One region of the Streptacidiphilus sp. EB103A genome, then DNA from elsewhere that is predicted to be linked to it. Evidence: riboswitches for the same ligand, from Rfam matches in the RefSeq annotation. Region 1 holds a riboswitch; each other region holds the start of a gene.
What was found. Region 1 has a riboswitch for cobalamin ahead of ABH941_RS28275 (ribonucleoside-diphosphate reductase subunit alpha). Riboswitches for the same ligand answer to the same signal wherever they lie in the genome.

Region 1 (3,693 bases):
GCGGCCCAGCCGCTCGGCCAGGTCGGCGCTGGTCTCGTAGGCGGCGAGCATGATGCGCTCGGAGATCCTGGTGGACAGCGCCTTGGCCTTGGGTGAGTCGAAGTCCAGGCGCAGCCTGAAGAAGACGTCCTGAAGGCCCATCACGCCCAGGCCGACCGGGCGCCAGCGGGCGTTGGACGCCCCGGCCTCCGGGGTCGGGTAGAAGTTGATGTCGACGACCCGGTCCAGGAAGGTGACCGCGGTGCGGACGGTGGAGTCCAGCCGCTCCCAGTCCATTTCGCCGCTGGAGAGCAGATGCGCGCCCAGGTTGACCGAGCCGAGGTTGCAGACGGCGGTCTCGCTGTCGTCGGTCACCTCCAGGATCTCGGTGCAGAGGTTGGAGGAGTGGACGGTGCGGCCGGGTAGCGCGGTCTGGTTGGCGGCGCGGTTGGAGGCGTCCTTGAAGGTCATCCAACCGTTGCCGGTCTGCGCCAGGGTGCGCATCATCCGGGCGTAGAGGGCGCGGGCCGGGATGGTGCGGATGGCCAGGCCCGCCGCCTCGGCCTTGGCGTACGCGGCGTCGAACTCGGCGCCCCACAGGTCGACCAGCTCGGGCACATCGCCCGGGGAGAACAGCGACCACTCGGTGTCGGCGTCCACCCGGCGCATGAACTCGTCCGGGACCCAGTGCGCCAGGTTGAGGTTGTGGGTGCGCCTGGCCTCCTCGCCGGTGTTGTCGCGCAGTTCCAGGAACTCCTCGATGTCCGCGTGCCAGGTCTCCAGGTAGACGCAGGCCGCGCCCTTGCGGCGGCCGCCCTGGTTCACCGCGGCGACCGAGGAGTCCAGGGTGCGCAGGAACGGCACGATGCCGTTGGACTGGCCGTTGGTGCCGCGGATCAGGCTGCCGCGGGAGCGGATCCGGCTGTAGGAGAGGCCGATGCCGCCGGCGTGCTTGCTGAGCCGGGCGATCTGCGCGTAGCGGGAGTAGATCGAGTCCAGCTCGTCCAGCGGGGAGTCCAGCAGGTAGCAGGAGGACATCTGCGGGTGCCGGGTACCGGAGTTGAACAGCGTGGGGGAGGAGGGGAGGTACTCCAGCCGGCTCATCAGCGCATAGAGCGAGGCGACCTCCGCCACCGATGCGGCGTCCCCTCCGACCTGCAGGCCCGACGCCACCCGCAGCATGAAGTGCTGCGGGGTCTCGATGACCTGGCGGGTGATCGGGTGGCGCAGCAGGTAGCGGGAGTAGAGGGTGCGCAGGCCGAAGTACTCGAAGCGGTCGTCGGCGGTGGGGTCGATCACCGCGTCCAGGGCGGCCGCGTGCTCGGCGACGAAGGCGGCGGTGGCGTCGCCGACCAGGCCCTCGCGGTGGCCGACGGCGATGGAGGCGGCGAAGCAGGTCGCGCCCTGGCCGGCGGCCTCCTCGCGGATCTCCTCGGCGAGCAGCCGGGCCGCCAGCCGGGAGTACTCCGGGTCCTCGGCGATCAGCGAGGCGGCGGCCTCGACGGCCAGGCCGCGCAGCTCGGCGTAGTCGGAGACGGAACTGCGGCCGCGCAGCGCGGCGGCGGCGACCCGGCCCGGGTCGACGCTGGTGAGGTCGGTGGACCGCTCGGTGAGGGTGCGCAGCAGGGCAGCTCCGGGGCCGTCGCCCGGCGCGGGCCGGGGGACGGCGGTCTGCTGCGGGACTGTCGTGTCGATCACTGTCACTGTGCGCTCCTCGTTGGCGGCCGGTCGGCGGCGGGCCGGCGGACGGAGGAGCGGGGGCGCCGCCGGGCAGCCCGAAGGCAGCACGGAGCGCGTCCCCGGCCCACCCGCGAGGCCCGGACGTGCAGCACTCCGGGCGGCGCCGGTAGGGCAGCGCGGAGCGGGCTGTCGGCAGGTACTCGGACTCGCGGCAGAAGCCGCTCACCGCTGCGGGGCAGTCCCGGAATCGCACCGGGTTCCCCTGCGTCGTCAGCGAGAGTGAGCATACATGTAGGGGTGCTTTCCCGAAGCACCCCTACATGTTGTGTCGTGCAGGGTCGCTCTCGGTAGTGAGCTCGACCGCGTAGGTCATCAGGTCGATGCCGGGAACCGGCGACCAGTCGCGCTCCGGGGTGCGGACGAAGCCCAGTCGTTCGTAGATCCGGTGGGCGTGCACCATGCCCGGCTGGGTGGACATCACCAGCCGGGACAGGCCCAGCTCCCTGGCCCGGTCCAGGCAGGCCCGCACCAGCGCCTCGCCGGCGCCCCGGCCGCGGGCCTCGGGGGAGACCGCGAGCATCCGGAACTCCCCCTCCTGCTTGTCGCCCGCGGCCAGGTCCGCGTAGGGCGAACCGGGCGGGGCGAAGGTCACCGAGCCCAGCAGCGCGCCGCTGACCGGGTCCACGGCGACCAGCAGCTCGGCCCTGGTGGCGCGGTCGCGGCCGTCGCGCAGTCGCGGCTCGTAGTGGCCGCCGCGGGTGGTGTGGCCGTCGGCGATGAAGGACTCGGCGGTGAGGTGGCCTGCCGCGTCCACCTCGGAGTCGAGGGCGGGGCGCACGATGACGTTCATGGGAAAAGTCTGCCTGAGCTGCGGTGACCGGTGACGGCAGGGTCGCTCACCCCGGTGGCGGCGGCCACCGGGCGGGAGAGTCGGCGCCGTGTCAGATTCAGGTGAGGGCCGGAGGGATGCGGGCGGCGAGGGAGGCGGCAGTGCGGCGTGCATGGGTCAGCGGTATCGCAGTGGCGGTGCTTGCCGGGCAGGCGGTGCTGGGCCTCGCGGGAACGGCCCGGGCCGCGTCCGACAGCACCAGGGCGGCCCCGTGCAGGGTGGGTTCGGCCTCCGAACAGCCGCTGGGGTTCGCCCTGCACCGGTTCCACCGGGTCTACCGGGCCGGCGGCTCCTGGTCGGGGGCCCGGCTGGGGGTGCGCAACCACACCGGGGCGTCCTGCCGCGGCGTCCAGCCGGTGCTGGTGCTGGGGGCTCACAAGCGGGGTCTGCACGCCGGAGAGGTGCGCCTGCAGTGGCGGCGCGGCGCCGGGGCGTCCTGGCGGCGGGTCCGGCTGCTGGAGGAGGACGGCGCGCTGCTGGGCCGGATCGGCCCTGCGGACGGTCTGGCGGTGACCGCGAAGGGCCGGGCGTCGGTGCCGCTGCGGCTGCGGTTCACCGCAGGTGCGCCGCTCGGGCGCTGGGTGACCCTGGCGGTGGGCTATGTGCCGGTGCCGCTGGACGGGGAACTGGTGCCGCTTCCCGTGGGTATCACCGACCCGCACTTCTTCCGGGTGGTCAGCGGGCATGCGGTCAGCCGGCATGCGCTCAGCAACCAGCGGCCGCAACTGGCCGCCACCGGCGGCTCGGAGGCGACGGCGCCCATCGCGTGGGCGGCGGCGCTTTCGGTGGGCGGCGGCGCGGCGCTGCTGGGGTGCGCGCGCCGCCGCAGGGTGAAGCCGGAGGGTTGATCAGCCCGGGTCCAGATGCGACATGCTGTTGTAGCAGTCCAGTTTGAGCTGGCCGGAGGAGGTCCGGGACCAGCGGGTGATCGAGGCGTTGCCGACCGCGCCCTCGCGCTCCAGGGCGAGGTAGCCCTCCTCGTCCAGGTCGTCCAGGATGTGACGGAGCATCACCACCACCGCGTCATGGGCCACCAGCAGCACCCGGCGGGAGGCCTCGGTCTCGTACAGGTCGCGCAGCAGGCTGCGCAGCCGCAGGGCGACGTCGGCGAGCGACTCGCCGCCGGGGGGCCGCCAGCGCAGCTC
Region 2 (3,693 bases), on a different contig from region 1:
TCGGTGGCGAAGCGCGCCCGGAACTCGGCTGCCAGCACCCGGTAGTGGTCCAGGTGCCGCTGCCGGACCTCGGGCCCTCCGCCACTCTGCTCCAGCCACTCGCCGCCGTACTCGCGGATGGTGTCGAGCAGCCGGTAGCGGGTCCGGGCGTCGTCGGTGTCGACCCGCAGCACCACCGACTTGTCGACCAGGCCGATCAGATGCTCCAGCACCGTCCCGCCGCCGAGTTCGCCGCCGGCGCAGATCCGCTCCACGGCGGTCAGGTCGAAGCTGCCGGCGAACACCGACAGCCGGGCCCAGAGCAGCCGCTCCTCGGCCGTGCACAGCTCATGGCTCCAGCCGATGGTGGTGCGCAGGGTCTGGTGCCGGGGCAGCGCGGTGCGGCGGCCGCCGGTGAGCAGCCGGAAGCGGTCCTCCAGCCGGGCGACCAGCTGGTCCAGCGGGATCGCCCGGAGCCGCACCGTGGCGAGCTCGATGGCCAGCGGGATGCCGTCGAGACGGCGGCACAGCGCCAGGACGTCGGCGCGGTTGGCGTCGCTGAGGGTGAATCCCGGCAGCACCGCGGCCGCCCGCTGGGCGAACAGGGCCACCGCGCCGACCCCGTCCGGGCCCTCGTCCTGGACCGGCAGCGGGGGGATGACCAGGGTGTGCTCCCCCGGGACGTCCAGCGGCTGGCGGCTGGTCGCCAGGATGCCGATCCCGGGCGCGTCGCGCAGCAGCAGGTCGGCGAGCATGGCGCAGGCGTCGACCAGGTGCTCGCAGGTGTCCAGGACCAGCAGCGCGGTCCGGTCGGCCAGGTACTCGGTGAGGAAGTCCAGCGGCGGACGCGCCGTCTGGTCCACTATCCCCAGCGAGGCGCAGACCGCCCTGGGCAGCAGTTCCGGCTCCGGGAGGGCGGAGAGCTCGACCAGGTAGACCCCGTCCGGGTAGCGCTCGCGCATCCCGGCGACGGTGCGCAGCGCGATCCGGGTCTTGCCGACACCGCCGGGACCGGTCAGCGTGACCAGTCTGGCCTGCGTCAACAGCCGTTCCACGGAGGCCAGTTCGGCTCTGCGGCCGACGAAGCCGGTGACTTCGGCGGGCAGTTCCCCGACCCGCCTGCCATGGACGCTGAAGGTCATCTCCACCCCGCCCGCCTCGCCGGTCAGCACCCTCCCGAGAGTATCGGTTCGTTCACTGCCTGTGGTGGTGATCAGTCAGAACGGAGGTGGGCGAGGACACAGCCGCTCCGGTTGACCTGGCGACGGCGCACGTGGTGGGATTTTGAAGCCTTGTACGGCGGCAATGATGAGGAAGTCCGGTGCGAATCCGGCGCGGTCCCGCCACTGTCACCGGGCGACGCGTCCCGTTACCGGGCGCGGCCGTCCCCGAGCCAGGAACTCTGGCCGCCGACACCACGATCCGGGGCGCGGACCCCGAGTGAGGACTACTGCCATGCGCTGCTGCGCTCCCGTGCCCCGCTGCCTGCCCACACCGTGGTGACGCCTCGACTGACCGGCGTGGGCATGGGCCCCGGCGATCCCGAGCTGGTCACGGTCAAGGCGGTCCGGGTGCTGCGCGAGGCCGCCGTGGTGGTCGTCCCGGTGCTGGACAGCGGCGAGACCGGACGGGCCGAGGCGACCGTGCTGCACCATCTGGACGGTGCCGCGGCCAAGGTCGAACGGGTGGTCTTCGCCCTGAACGAGCGCGAGGACCGGGCCCGCCGCGAGGCCGCCTGGGACGCGGCCGGCGCCCGGGTCGCCGAGCTGCTGCGGGAGCACGGCAGCGTCGCCTTCGCCACCATCGGCGACCCCAATGTCTACTCGACCTTCACCTACCTCGCCCAGACGCTGGCCCCGCTGGTCCCGGGCCTGGTCGTGGCGACCGTCCCCGGGATCACCGCGATGCAGGACCTGGCCGCGCGCAGCGGCACCGTCCTGGCCGAGGGCACCGAGCCGCTGACGCTGGTCCCGGTGACCGCGGGAGCGGAGGTGCTGCGGGACGCCCTGGCCGGGCCCGGCACCGTCGTCGCCTACAAGTTCGGACGGCTGGCCGAGCAGGTCGCCGCCGCGCTGCGGGAGACCGACCGGGACGGCACCGCCGTCTGGGGGTCCGCGCTGGGCCTGCCGGACGAGCAGATCCGCCCGGCCGGGCATCCGCTGACCGGATCGCTGCCGTACCTCTCGACCCTGATCGCACCCGCGACCCGCACCCGCCGTGGAGGCAAGCTGTGACCGGTACCGAGGCCATCAACGGCAAGGTCACCTTTGTCGGCGCGGGCCCCGGAGCCGCGGACCTGCTCACCTTCCGCGCGGCCCGGGCCATCGCCGAGGCCGACACGGTGATCTGGGCCGCCAGCCTGGTCCAGGCCGAGGTGCTGGAGCACGCCCGCGAGGACGCCGAGATCCTGGACTCCTCGCTGATCCCGATGGAGGACGTGCTGGCGGAGTACCAGCGCGCCGCCGACCAGGGCCGCCGGGTGGCCAGGATCCACTCGGGGGACCCCTCGCTGTGGGGTGCGGTCCAGGAGCAGCTGGACCGCTGCCGTGAGCTGGGCCTGGAGACCGAGATTGTCCCCGGCGTCTCCTCCTTCTCCGCCGTCGCCGCGATCATCCAGCGCGAACTGACCATCCCCGAGGTGGCCCAGAGCGTCATCCTGACCCGGCTCGGCGGGGGCAAGACCCCGATGCCGCCCGGCGAGGAGGTGCGCGACTTCGCCCGGCACGGCACCACCATGGCGATCTTCCTGTCCGCCGCGCGCACCAAGCAGCTGGTGGAGGAGCTGACCGCGGGCGGCTACCCGCCGGAGACCCCGGTCGTGGTCGCCTACCAGGCGACCTGGCCGGACGAGCTGGTGCTCCACGGCACGCTGGAGAGCCTGGAGGCGACCGTCAAGGAGCACCGGCTGTGGAAGCACACCCTGTTCCTGGTCGGCCCGGCGCTGGCGGCGACGGGGACCCGGTCGCACCTCTACCACCCCGGCCACTTCCACACCTTCCGCAAGGCCGACCCGGCGGCCCGGCGCGCCCTGCGCAGCAGCGGAGCGTCGTGACGGACCGGCACCCGATCACCGTCCTCGGCGCCGGGCAGGCCGCGGAGCACGCTGCCCTGATCGCCGGCGCCGGGCTGGCTCTGGGCGCGCGTCGGCACCTGGACGCCGCCGGGGTGCCACCGGAGCGGGCGGTGGTGCTCGGCCCGCTGGCCCCGGCGCTGGACGCGGTCGCCGCCGCGCTGGCTGCCGACGCCGGTCCGGTGCTGGTGCTGGCCTCCGGGGACCCGGGGTTCTTCGGCATCGTCCGCGCCCTGACCGAGCGTTTCGGCCCGGGGGCGCTGGACGTCCGACCCGGCGTCAGCAGTGTCGCCGAGGCCTTCGCCCGGGTGGGTCTGCCCTGGGACGACGCGGTGGTGGTGAGCGCCCACGGCCGTGACCCGCGTACCGCCCTGAACGTCTGCCGGGCGCACCGCAAGGTCGCTGTGCTGACGGCTCCGGGCGCCGGCCCCGCCGAGATCGGGGCGGCCCTGGCCGCCGTCCCGGGGCTGTGGCGTCGGCTGCTGGTGGCGACCGACCTCGGCGCGGACAGCGAGCGGATCGAGGAGGTGACGCCGGAGCAGGCCGCAGCGCGGGACTGGCCCGGCGTCCAGGTGGTGCTGAGCCTGGGTCCCGGTGCCGAGCTCCCCGGTCCGATGCGCGCCGTCGCCGGGGGCGCGGGCGTC
Region 3 (3,693 bases), on a different contig from region 1:
GGACGCGTCCGCGGACAGGGTGCGCAGCAGTCGGACCGCGGCCGTGTGCAGGGCCAGCCGCTCCTGGGCGGTGCCGGGCTGGGTGCGGAGCAGCAGCGGCGGGTACTGGGCCAGGAGGTCGGCGGGCACGCAGGACAGCAGGTCGGACAGGGCGGCATAGGGGAGCACCGACTCCTCCGGGATCGGCGCGCTGCGCAGGACCAGCATTCCCGCCGCGGCGGCCTCCGCGGCGAGGACGTCCAGGACCGCGCTCTTGCCGATCCCCGCCGGACCGGTGAGCAGCAGCCCTCGGTCAGGCCGCAGCGCGCCACGGGCCTCGGTGAGGAGCAGGCCGCGGCCGATCGGGGGTGTGCTGCCGCTCGGTGCTGGTTGCATGGAACCGTCCGTCCTCCTGAGTACCCCCGCCGCGCCCTGTCACGCCATGGACCTGACATAGTCTGCAATGACTGCCACGAATCCCAGCGTGCCGCGGGCGCGACGTCAAGAAGGCGTACCTGTGAGTCAAGGGTCCGGGCGGTACCGAATCCGGTCACATCGGTCGGTCCCGGGCGCCGTGCGCCGCCGGGACGGCCGCGACGGGTCAGGCCTGGTTCCCCCAGCGGTGCTCCACCCTGGCCAGCCGCCAGTAGGCCAGGGCGCAGGCCCAGACCGCCACGAACAGTCCGACGATGACGAAGCCGACGTTGTTGAGGTTGACGCCGGAGATCCAGTTGCTGACCGGGTCGTCGAGACCGAGCTGGTCGTGGACCACACCGACCAGCTCGATCGTGCCGATCAGGAACGCCACGGCGACCGAGAGGCCGGTGATGGCGAGGTTGTAGTAGACCTTGCGCACCGGGTTGGAGAACGCCCAGTGGTAGGCGAAGTTCATGAAGGTGCCGTCGAGGGTGTCGAACAGGCTCATCCCGGCGGCGAACAGCAGCGGCAGGCACAGGATGGCGTACCAGGGGAGGCCGGCCGCGGCGCCGGAGCCGGCCATCACCATCAGGGTGACCTCGGTGGCGGTGTCGAAGCCGATGCCGAACAGCAGGCCGATCAGGAACATCTGGCCAGGGCGGGTGATCGATTTGGTGAGCCGGCCCAGGATGCGGTTCATGAAACCGCGGCTGTCCAGGTGCTTCTCCAACTCGTGTTCGTCGAACTGTCCTTGGCGCATCGCCCGGAACACCCGGTTGATGCCGAACAGGGAGACCAGGTTGAGCGCGGCGATCAGGTAGAGGAAGCCGCCGGAGACGCTGGTGCTGACCACGCCCAGGGCCTGGTGGGTGCTGGAGGAGTCATTGGTCACGGCCCCGGCGAACCGGGCTCCGGCGGCGATGCCAGCGGCCAGGAGCACCACGATGCTGGAGTGGCCCAGCGCGAACCAGAAGCCGACCGAGATGGGGCGCTTGCCGTCGGCCATCAGCTTGCGGGTGGTGTTGTCGATGGCGGCGATGTGGTCCGCGTCGAAGGCGTGCCGCATGCCCAGGGTGTAGGCGGTGACGCCGAGGCCGAGGCCGAAGACCTGCTTGCCGACGGTGTAGTGGTGCGGGGCGACCATGACGGCCAGGATGCCGAAGGCGACGACATGGAGCGCGGCGATCACCGCCATCAGCCCGCCGGTGCGGATCCAGTCCCTGCGCTCCCAGCGGAGCACGGGTATGACGGGGTTCACGGGTATGACGGGGTTTTCGGGCAGGGTCATAGCAGGGCAGCCTCTCCAGCACCTCGTGGACAGTAAGTCGTGCGGTGCCGTGGCCGGTCTCCTGGCTGACGGGTGCGAACACCTCCAGCACCCGGCCTTCCCAGGCACGCGAGCGCGCCCAGTGGCCGCCGGCTCCTCGGCGGAGGAACAGGCACGGTGCGGAGATTTCCCGATCACAGTGGCGAGGGCCGCTCCGGTCTGGGGCCCCTGAGGGCCCTTCACCGGTCTTCCCGAACACCACGGCTGAACCACCGTAGGGGTGCGGGGACCACATCATCAAGCCTGCACAGCTGTGCAGGTGTTGCATCTCACTCGGACTCTGAGGTGAAGTGGGCGCATGCATCTGGTTCCCGAGGAGCGCGCGCACCGGCGCACCATCGACGAGCACACCGTCTGCGACGCCATCGAGGGCATCGGCGACGCCGCCCGGGTCGCCGAATGGTCGGCCAGGTTCGCGCTGCTGGGCGAGCCCGGCCGGCTCACCCTGCTGCTGGCGGTCCACCACGGCGGCCCGATCGCCGTCACCGACCTGGCCATCGCCACCGGGATCTCCGACACCGCGGTCTCGCAGATGCTGCGGCTGCTGCGCGCCTCGGGCACGGTCACCCCGGACAAGGACGGCCGCGTGGTCCGCTACCGGCTCACCGACGCCCGGACGGCCGCGCTGCTCGACTCGCTCGGGTCATCCGCCGTCAAGACGGCAGGTGTGGGCGCCGAGTCGGCCACCGCCCACGGGTGACGAACCGCGCCGCCGTGGGGCCTCAGCTCCCCTGCTCCTCCTCGACGCTGCGGTTCCACTCCCGCTTCGTCGACTGCCAGCCGTCCTCGTCCTGACCGGTGCGCCAGTAGCCGGAGATGGAGAGCCGGTCCATCGGGATGCTGCGCTCGACCCGCAGCAGTCGGCGCAGCTCCTTGACGAAGCCGGCCTCGCCGTGCACGAACGCCTCGGGCAGGCCGGTCGGGAAGTCGAGCCCGGAGACGGCGCGGACCAGGGCCTCGCCGATCCGTCCCTCGCCCCGGTGCAGCCAGGTGATCTCGGCGTCGGCCGGGGTGGGCAGCTTCTGCTCCTCCTCGGGACCGGCCACCTCGACGAAGACATGCGCCCTGGCCCCCTCGGGCAGCTGCTCCAGGGCGGCGGCGATGGCGGGCAGCGCGCTCTCGTCGCCGACCAGCAGGTGCCAGTCGGCGTCGGGGGAGGGGGCGTAGCCGCCGCCGGGTCCGCCGAAGTGGATCTCGTCGCCGGGCTGTGCCCGCGCGGCCCAGGGCCCGGCCACTCCCTCGTCGCCGTGGTGGACGAAGTCCACCGTCAGCTCGCCCGTCTCCGCGTCCCAGCGCCGCACGGTGTAGGTACGGGTCACCGGCCAGTCCTCGCGCGGCAGTTCGGCGCGGATCAGCGCCGGGTCGAAGGGCTCCGGATAGACCACGCCCGGGCGCGGGAACTGGATCTTGATGTAATGGTCGGTGAGCCCCCTGGTGGCGAAGGCCGCGAGGCCCTCGCCGCCGAGGACGACCCGGATCATGTGCGGCGTGAGCCGCTCGACGCGCTCCACCCGGCCACGGTGGGTCTGCTGCGGTCGGCGCTCGGGTCGGCCTGCCATAAACACTCCCTGGGAACTTCGAACCTGTGATCCCCATAGTGCAGGGGATGGCTCGGCAATTTCCGAAACCTTACCTTTCCGCGTATTTCCAGCCAGGGAGACTGTGCTCATGTTCGCGATGCTCGACCAGCTCGCGGCCCTCGGGCCGTTCTTCGCCCTGCACAGCCACCACGGGGACGCACCCGCCCGCCCGCCGTGGCAGGAGCTGCGCACCCTGGTCGAGGACCCGCGGCTGCTGCGCGAACGCGCGGACGGTGTGCGGACCCGCCTCGCCGCAGCCGGAGCGCAGAGCCCCGCCGCCGTCGAACTGCGCGTGGCCGCCTCGGTGACCCAGCTGGGACTGACCGCCAGGCTGGTCTCCCCGGCCCTGGCCGTCGCCGTGCTGTCCGGCGCCTGGCCGCGGCCGGACCT
Region 4 (3,693 bases), on a different contig from region 1:
CAGGTACGGCAAACCCGGCGCGATCGCCATGCAGCAGGCGATGAACGGCGCGGTGGACGAGGTGATCGCGGTGTGCGCGGCCGAGGGCATCGACGCCGACATCGCCAAGGGCGGGATGATGGAGGTCGCCCGCACCCCCGCCCAGTTGGAGCGGCTTGGGGCGTACGTCGAGAACGAGCACTCCTTCGGCGAGACCGGCCTGGAGCTGCTGAGCCCGACCGAGGCCGCCGCGCGGATCGACGTGGACGGCGCCCTGGGCGCCTGCTGGACCCCGCACGGGGCCCGGATCCAGCCCGCGAAGCTGGTGGTCGGGCTGGCCCGGGTGGTCGAGTCGATGGGCGTGTCGGTGTACGAGTCCACGACGGTGACCGAGATCGTTCCGGGCTCGTCAAGTGCGCTCGCCAAGGCGGTCACCGACCGGGGCACGGTGTCGGCGCGATTCGTGCTGCGGGCCACCGAGGGCTTCACCTCGGCGCTGCGCGGCGAGCGGCGGTCCTGGCTGCCGATGAACTCCTCGATGGTGGTCACCGAGCCGCTGCCGGCCGCGTTCTGGGAGGCGGTCGGCTGGTCCGGGCGGGAGACCCTGGGCGACATGGCGCACGCCTACATGTACGCGCAGCGCACCGCCGACGACCGGATCGCCCTGGGCGGACGCGGCGTCCCGTACCGCTTCGGCTCGCGCACCGACAACGACGGGCTGACGGCGCAGAAGACGGTGGACCAGCTGCGGGCGATCCTGGAGGACTTCTTCCCGGCCGCGGCCGGAGCGCGGATCGACCACGCCTGGTCCGGTGTGCTGGGCGTGCCACGGGACTGGTGTTCGACGGTGGAGCTGGACCCGGCCACCGGTCTCGGCCTGGCCGGCGGCTATGTCGGCAGCGGCGTGACCACCACCAACCTGGCCGCCCGGACCCTGCGGGACCTGGTGCTAGGGGAGGACACCGGGCTGACGGCACTGCCCTGGGTGAACCACCGGGTCAGGCGCTGGGAGCCGGAACCGCTGCGCTGGATCGGCGTGCACGGCATGTACGCCGCCTACCACGCGGCGGACCGGCAGGAACGCGGCGGCAGGGCGACGACCTCGCCGATCGCCCGGGTCGCCGACGTGGTCTCGGGACGGCACTGAGCCGGGACGGACCGGCGGGCGGGCCGCAGGGCGCTGACTGTCCGCAGTCGCGTGCGGACTCCCCGAGATGCGGAACACGGAGCGGTGGCTGAGGCTGGGATCCGGGGGGAGTCGGAAGACCGCAGCAGCACTGACCGCCTGGGGTGCCCATGTCTGTCCTACTCTGCGTCGTCATAGCTCCGATCGGCCTGCTCGTGATCCTGGGCATGTCATGGTTCGAGGACCACTTCCTCCGCCCGCCCACCAGCCCCGGTGAGCAGGTCGTACTCAGCCAGGTCGTGCAGGGGCAGGTGCTGCCCGGTCCGGTCCTGGGCCCGGTCCAGGCCCCGGCGTCGTCCGAGCCGGGATCGCCCGGCGTCGAACTGCTGCGCGTCGTCCGCACACCGAAGCAGCTGCCGGCGAGCAAGAACAACGCCGCCTGAGAAGGGGGCCGTCGGTGGCCGGGGTCGGCGTCGGTTGACGCTCGGTCCGGCTGCGTGGTGGTATCAGCAGGCCAAACGGAGGCATGGAGAGGAAGCCGGTGAAGGGGGAGACCCCCAGTCCGGCGCGGTCCCGCCACTGTCACCGGGGAGCGCCCTCGAACGACGGCCACGGCGGCGGCCACACCTGCTTCAGGCGGTGGCAGCTGCGGGAAGGCCCGGGGGCGTGTCGATCCGGGAGCCAGGAGACTCTCGCCCCCGGTTCGTCGATCCAGGGCGCGGACCCTGAGTGAGGACATTCACCGCCATGCGCGTTGCTGCCGCACCACCACTTCTGCCTGTAGTCCCCGTCGCCGCTCAGCCCTGCGGCTGACCGCCGTGCGGGCGACCACCGCCCTGGGCCTCGCAGCGGGATTCGCGGCCGACGCCGCCCTCGGCGACCCCCGGCGCGGGCACCCGGTGGCCGGGTTCGGCCGGGCGGCCGGAGCACTGGAGCGGCTGATCTGGCGTGACCGGCGCGGCACCGGAGCGGTCTTCACCGGGCTCTGCGTCGGCGCCGTCGCCGGGGCGGCCCGCTGCGGCGAGCACGCCCTGCGCGGCAACCCGGCCGGGACGGCGCTGTTCACGGCCGGGGCCACCTGGACCGTGCTCGGCGGCGCCTCCCTGGTGCGGGAGGCGCGCACCATTGGCGCCGCGCTGGAGGCGGGTGACCTCGCGGCCGCGCGCAAGCGGCTGCCCTACCTCTGCGGCCGCGACCCCAGGGAGCTGACCGAGCAGCAGATCGCCCGTGCGGTGGTCGAGTCGGTGGCCGAGAACACCGCCGACGCGGTGGTGAACGCCCTGGTGTGGGGCGCGGTGGCGGGCGCTCCCGGGCTGCTGGCGTTCCGCGCGGTGAACACCCTGGACGCCATGGTGGGCCATCGCTCGCCCCGCTACCTGCGGTTCGGCTGGGCCTCGGCCCGGCTCGACGACGTGGCGGGCTGGCCGGGGGCCCGGTTCACCGCGCTGCTGACGGTGGTCGCGGCGGGGTCGGAACACCGCCGGGACGCCTGGCGGGTCTGGCGGGCGGACGCCTCCAGCCACCCCAGCCCCAACGCCGGCCAGGCGGAGGCGGCCTTCGCGGGGGCGCTCGGGGTGCGACTGGGCGGGACCTTGAAGTACGGCGAAAGAACCGAGCACCGTCCGGTGCTCGGGGCCGGGTCGCGGCCGGTGGCGGTCGCGGACATCGAACGGGCCTGTCGGCTTTCGCGACGGGTAGGACTGCTGGCGGTCGGCGTGACCGCGCTGGTCGCGGCAGGAAAGGGGAGGCGCCGATGAACGGGGCACTGCTGGTCGCGGGGACCACGTCGGACGCGGGGAAGAGCGTGGTCACCGCCGGTGTCTGCCGCTGGCTGGCGCGCCAGGGGGTCTCGGTCGCGCCGTTCAAGGCGCAGAACATGTCGCTGAACTCCTTTGTCACCGCCGACGGCGCCGAGATCGGCCGGGCCCAGGCGATGCAGTCGGCCGCCGCCCGGATCGAACCCGAGGCGGCGATGAACCCGGTGCTGCTCAAGCCCGGCGCCGACCACCGCAGCCAGGTGGTGGTGCTGGGGCAGCCGGTCGCCGAGGTCGGCGCGCTGGACTACCGCGAGCGCAAGCCCGCGCTGCTGCGGATCGCCCTGGACTGCCTGGCCGATCTGCGCAGCCGCTACGACGTGGTGGTCTGCGAGGGCGCGGGCTCCCCCGCCGAGATCAACCTGCGGGACCGGGACATCGCCAACATGGGCCTGGCGGTCGCGGCCTCGCTGCCGGTGGTGGTGGTCGGCGACATCGACCGCGGCGGGGTGTTCGCGTCCATGTACGGGACGCTGGCGCTGCTGTCGGCCGAGGACCAGCGGCACCTGGCCGGCTGGATCGTCAACAAGTTCCGCGGCGACGTCCGGCTGCTCAAGCCCGGTCTGGACATGCTGGAAAAGCTGACGCACCGTCCGTCCCTGGGGGTGCTGCCGATGCTGCCGGGGCTCTGGCTGGACGCCGAGGACTCGCTGGACCTGGCCGGCCTGGTCGACCGGGCGCCCAGCGGCGGCGCCTCCGGGGAGGAGGTGCTGCGGGTCTCCGTGGTGCGGCTGCCCCGGCTGTCCAACTTCACCGACATCGACGCGCTGGCGC

Region 2: another riboswitch for cobalamin. It lies ahead of cobI (precorrin-2 C(20)-methyltransferase); the one in region 1 lies ahead of ABH941_RS28275 (ribonucleoside-diphosphate reductase subunit alpha).
Region 3: another riboswitch for cobalamin. It lies ahead of ABH941_RS36250 (HoxN/HupN/NixA family nickel/cobalt transporter); the one in region 1 lies ahead of ABH941_RS28275 (ribonucleoside-diphosphate reductase subunit alpha).
Region 4: another riboswitch for cobalamin. It lies ahead of ABH941_RS14875 (cobalamin biosynthesis protein); the one in region 1 lies ahead of ABH941_RS28275 (ribonucleoside-diphosphate reductase subunit alpha).

What each region holds. Positions count from the first base shown of each region.
Region 1 covers NZ_JBGCAQ010000018.1:176,345-180,037, reverse strand. Annotated here, with positions in the region: gene ABH941_RS28275 (ribonucleoside-diphosphate reductase subunit alpha) at 1-1,674, opposite strand, end outside; cobalamin riboswitch at 1,833-1,963, opposite strand; gene ABH941_RS28270 (GNAT family N-acetyltransferase) at 1,976-2,509, opposite strand; gene ABH941_RS28265 (hypothetical protein) at 2,650-3,396, shown strand; gene ABH941_RS28260 (histidine phosphatase family protein) at 3,397-3,693, opposite strand, start outside.
Region 2 covers NZ_JBGCAQ010000008.1:104,538-108,230, forward strand. Annotated here, with positions in the region: gene ABH941_RS14910 (LuxR C-terminal-related transcriptional regulator) at 1-1,151, opposite strand, end outside; cobalamin riboswitch at 1,251-1,404, shown strand; gene cobI (precorrin-2 C(20)-methyltransferase) at 1,479-2,213, shown strand; gene cobM (precorrin-4 C(11)-methyltransferase) at 2,210-3,031, shown strand; gene cbiE (precorrin-6y C5,15-methyltransferase (decarboxylating) subunit CbiE) at 3,028-3,693, shown strand, end outside.
Region 3 covers NZ_JBGCAQ010000028.1:110,889-114,581, reverse strand. Annotated here, with positions in the region: gene ABH941_RS36255 (AAA family ATPase) at 1-375, opposite strand, end outside; gene ABH941_RS36250 (HoxN/HupN/NixA family nickel/cobalt transporter) at 581-1,684, opposite strand; cobalamin riboswitch at 1,718-1,941, opposite strand; gene ABH941_RS36245 (ArsR/SmtB family transcription factor) at 2,022-2,423, shown strand; gene ABH941_RS36240 (siderophore-interacting protein) at 2,446-3,282, opposite strand; gene ABH941_RS36235 ((2Fe-2S)-binding protein) at 3,392-3,693, shown strand, end outside.
Region 4 covers NZ_JBGCAQ010000008.1:89,983-93,675, forward strand. Annotated here, with positions in the region: gene ABH941_RS14865 (NAD(P)/FAD-dependent oxidoreductase) at 1-1,126, shown strand, start outside; gene ABH941_RS14870 (hypothetical protein) at 1,276-1,548, shown strand; cobalamin riboswitch at 1,590-1,820, shown strand; gene ABH941_RS14875 (cobalamin biosynthesis protein) at 1,924-2,862, shown strand; gene ABH941_RS14880 (cobyric acid synthase) at 2,859-3,693, shown strand, end outside.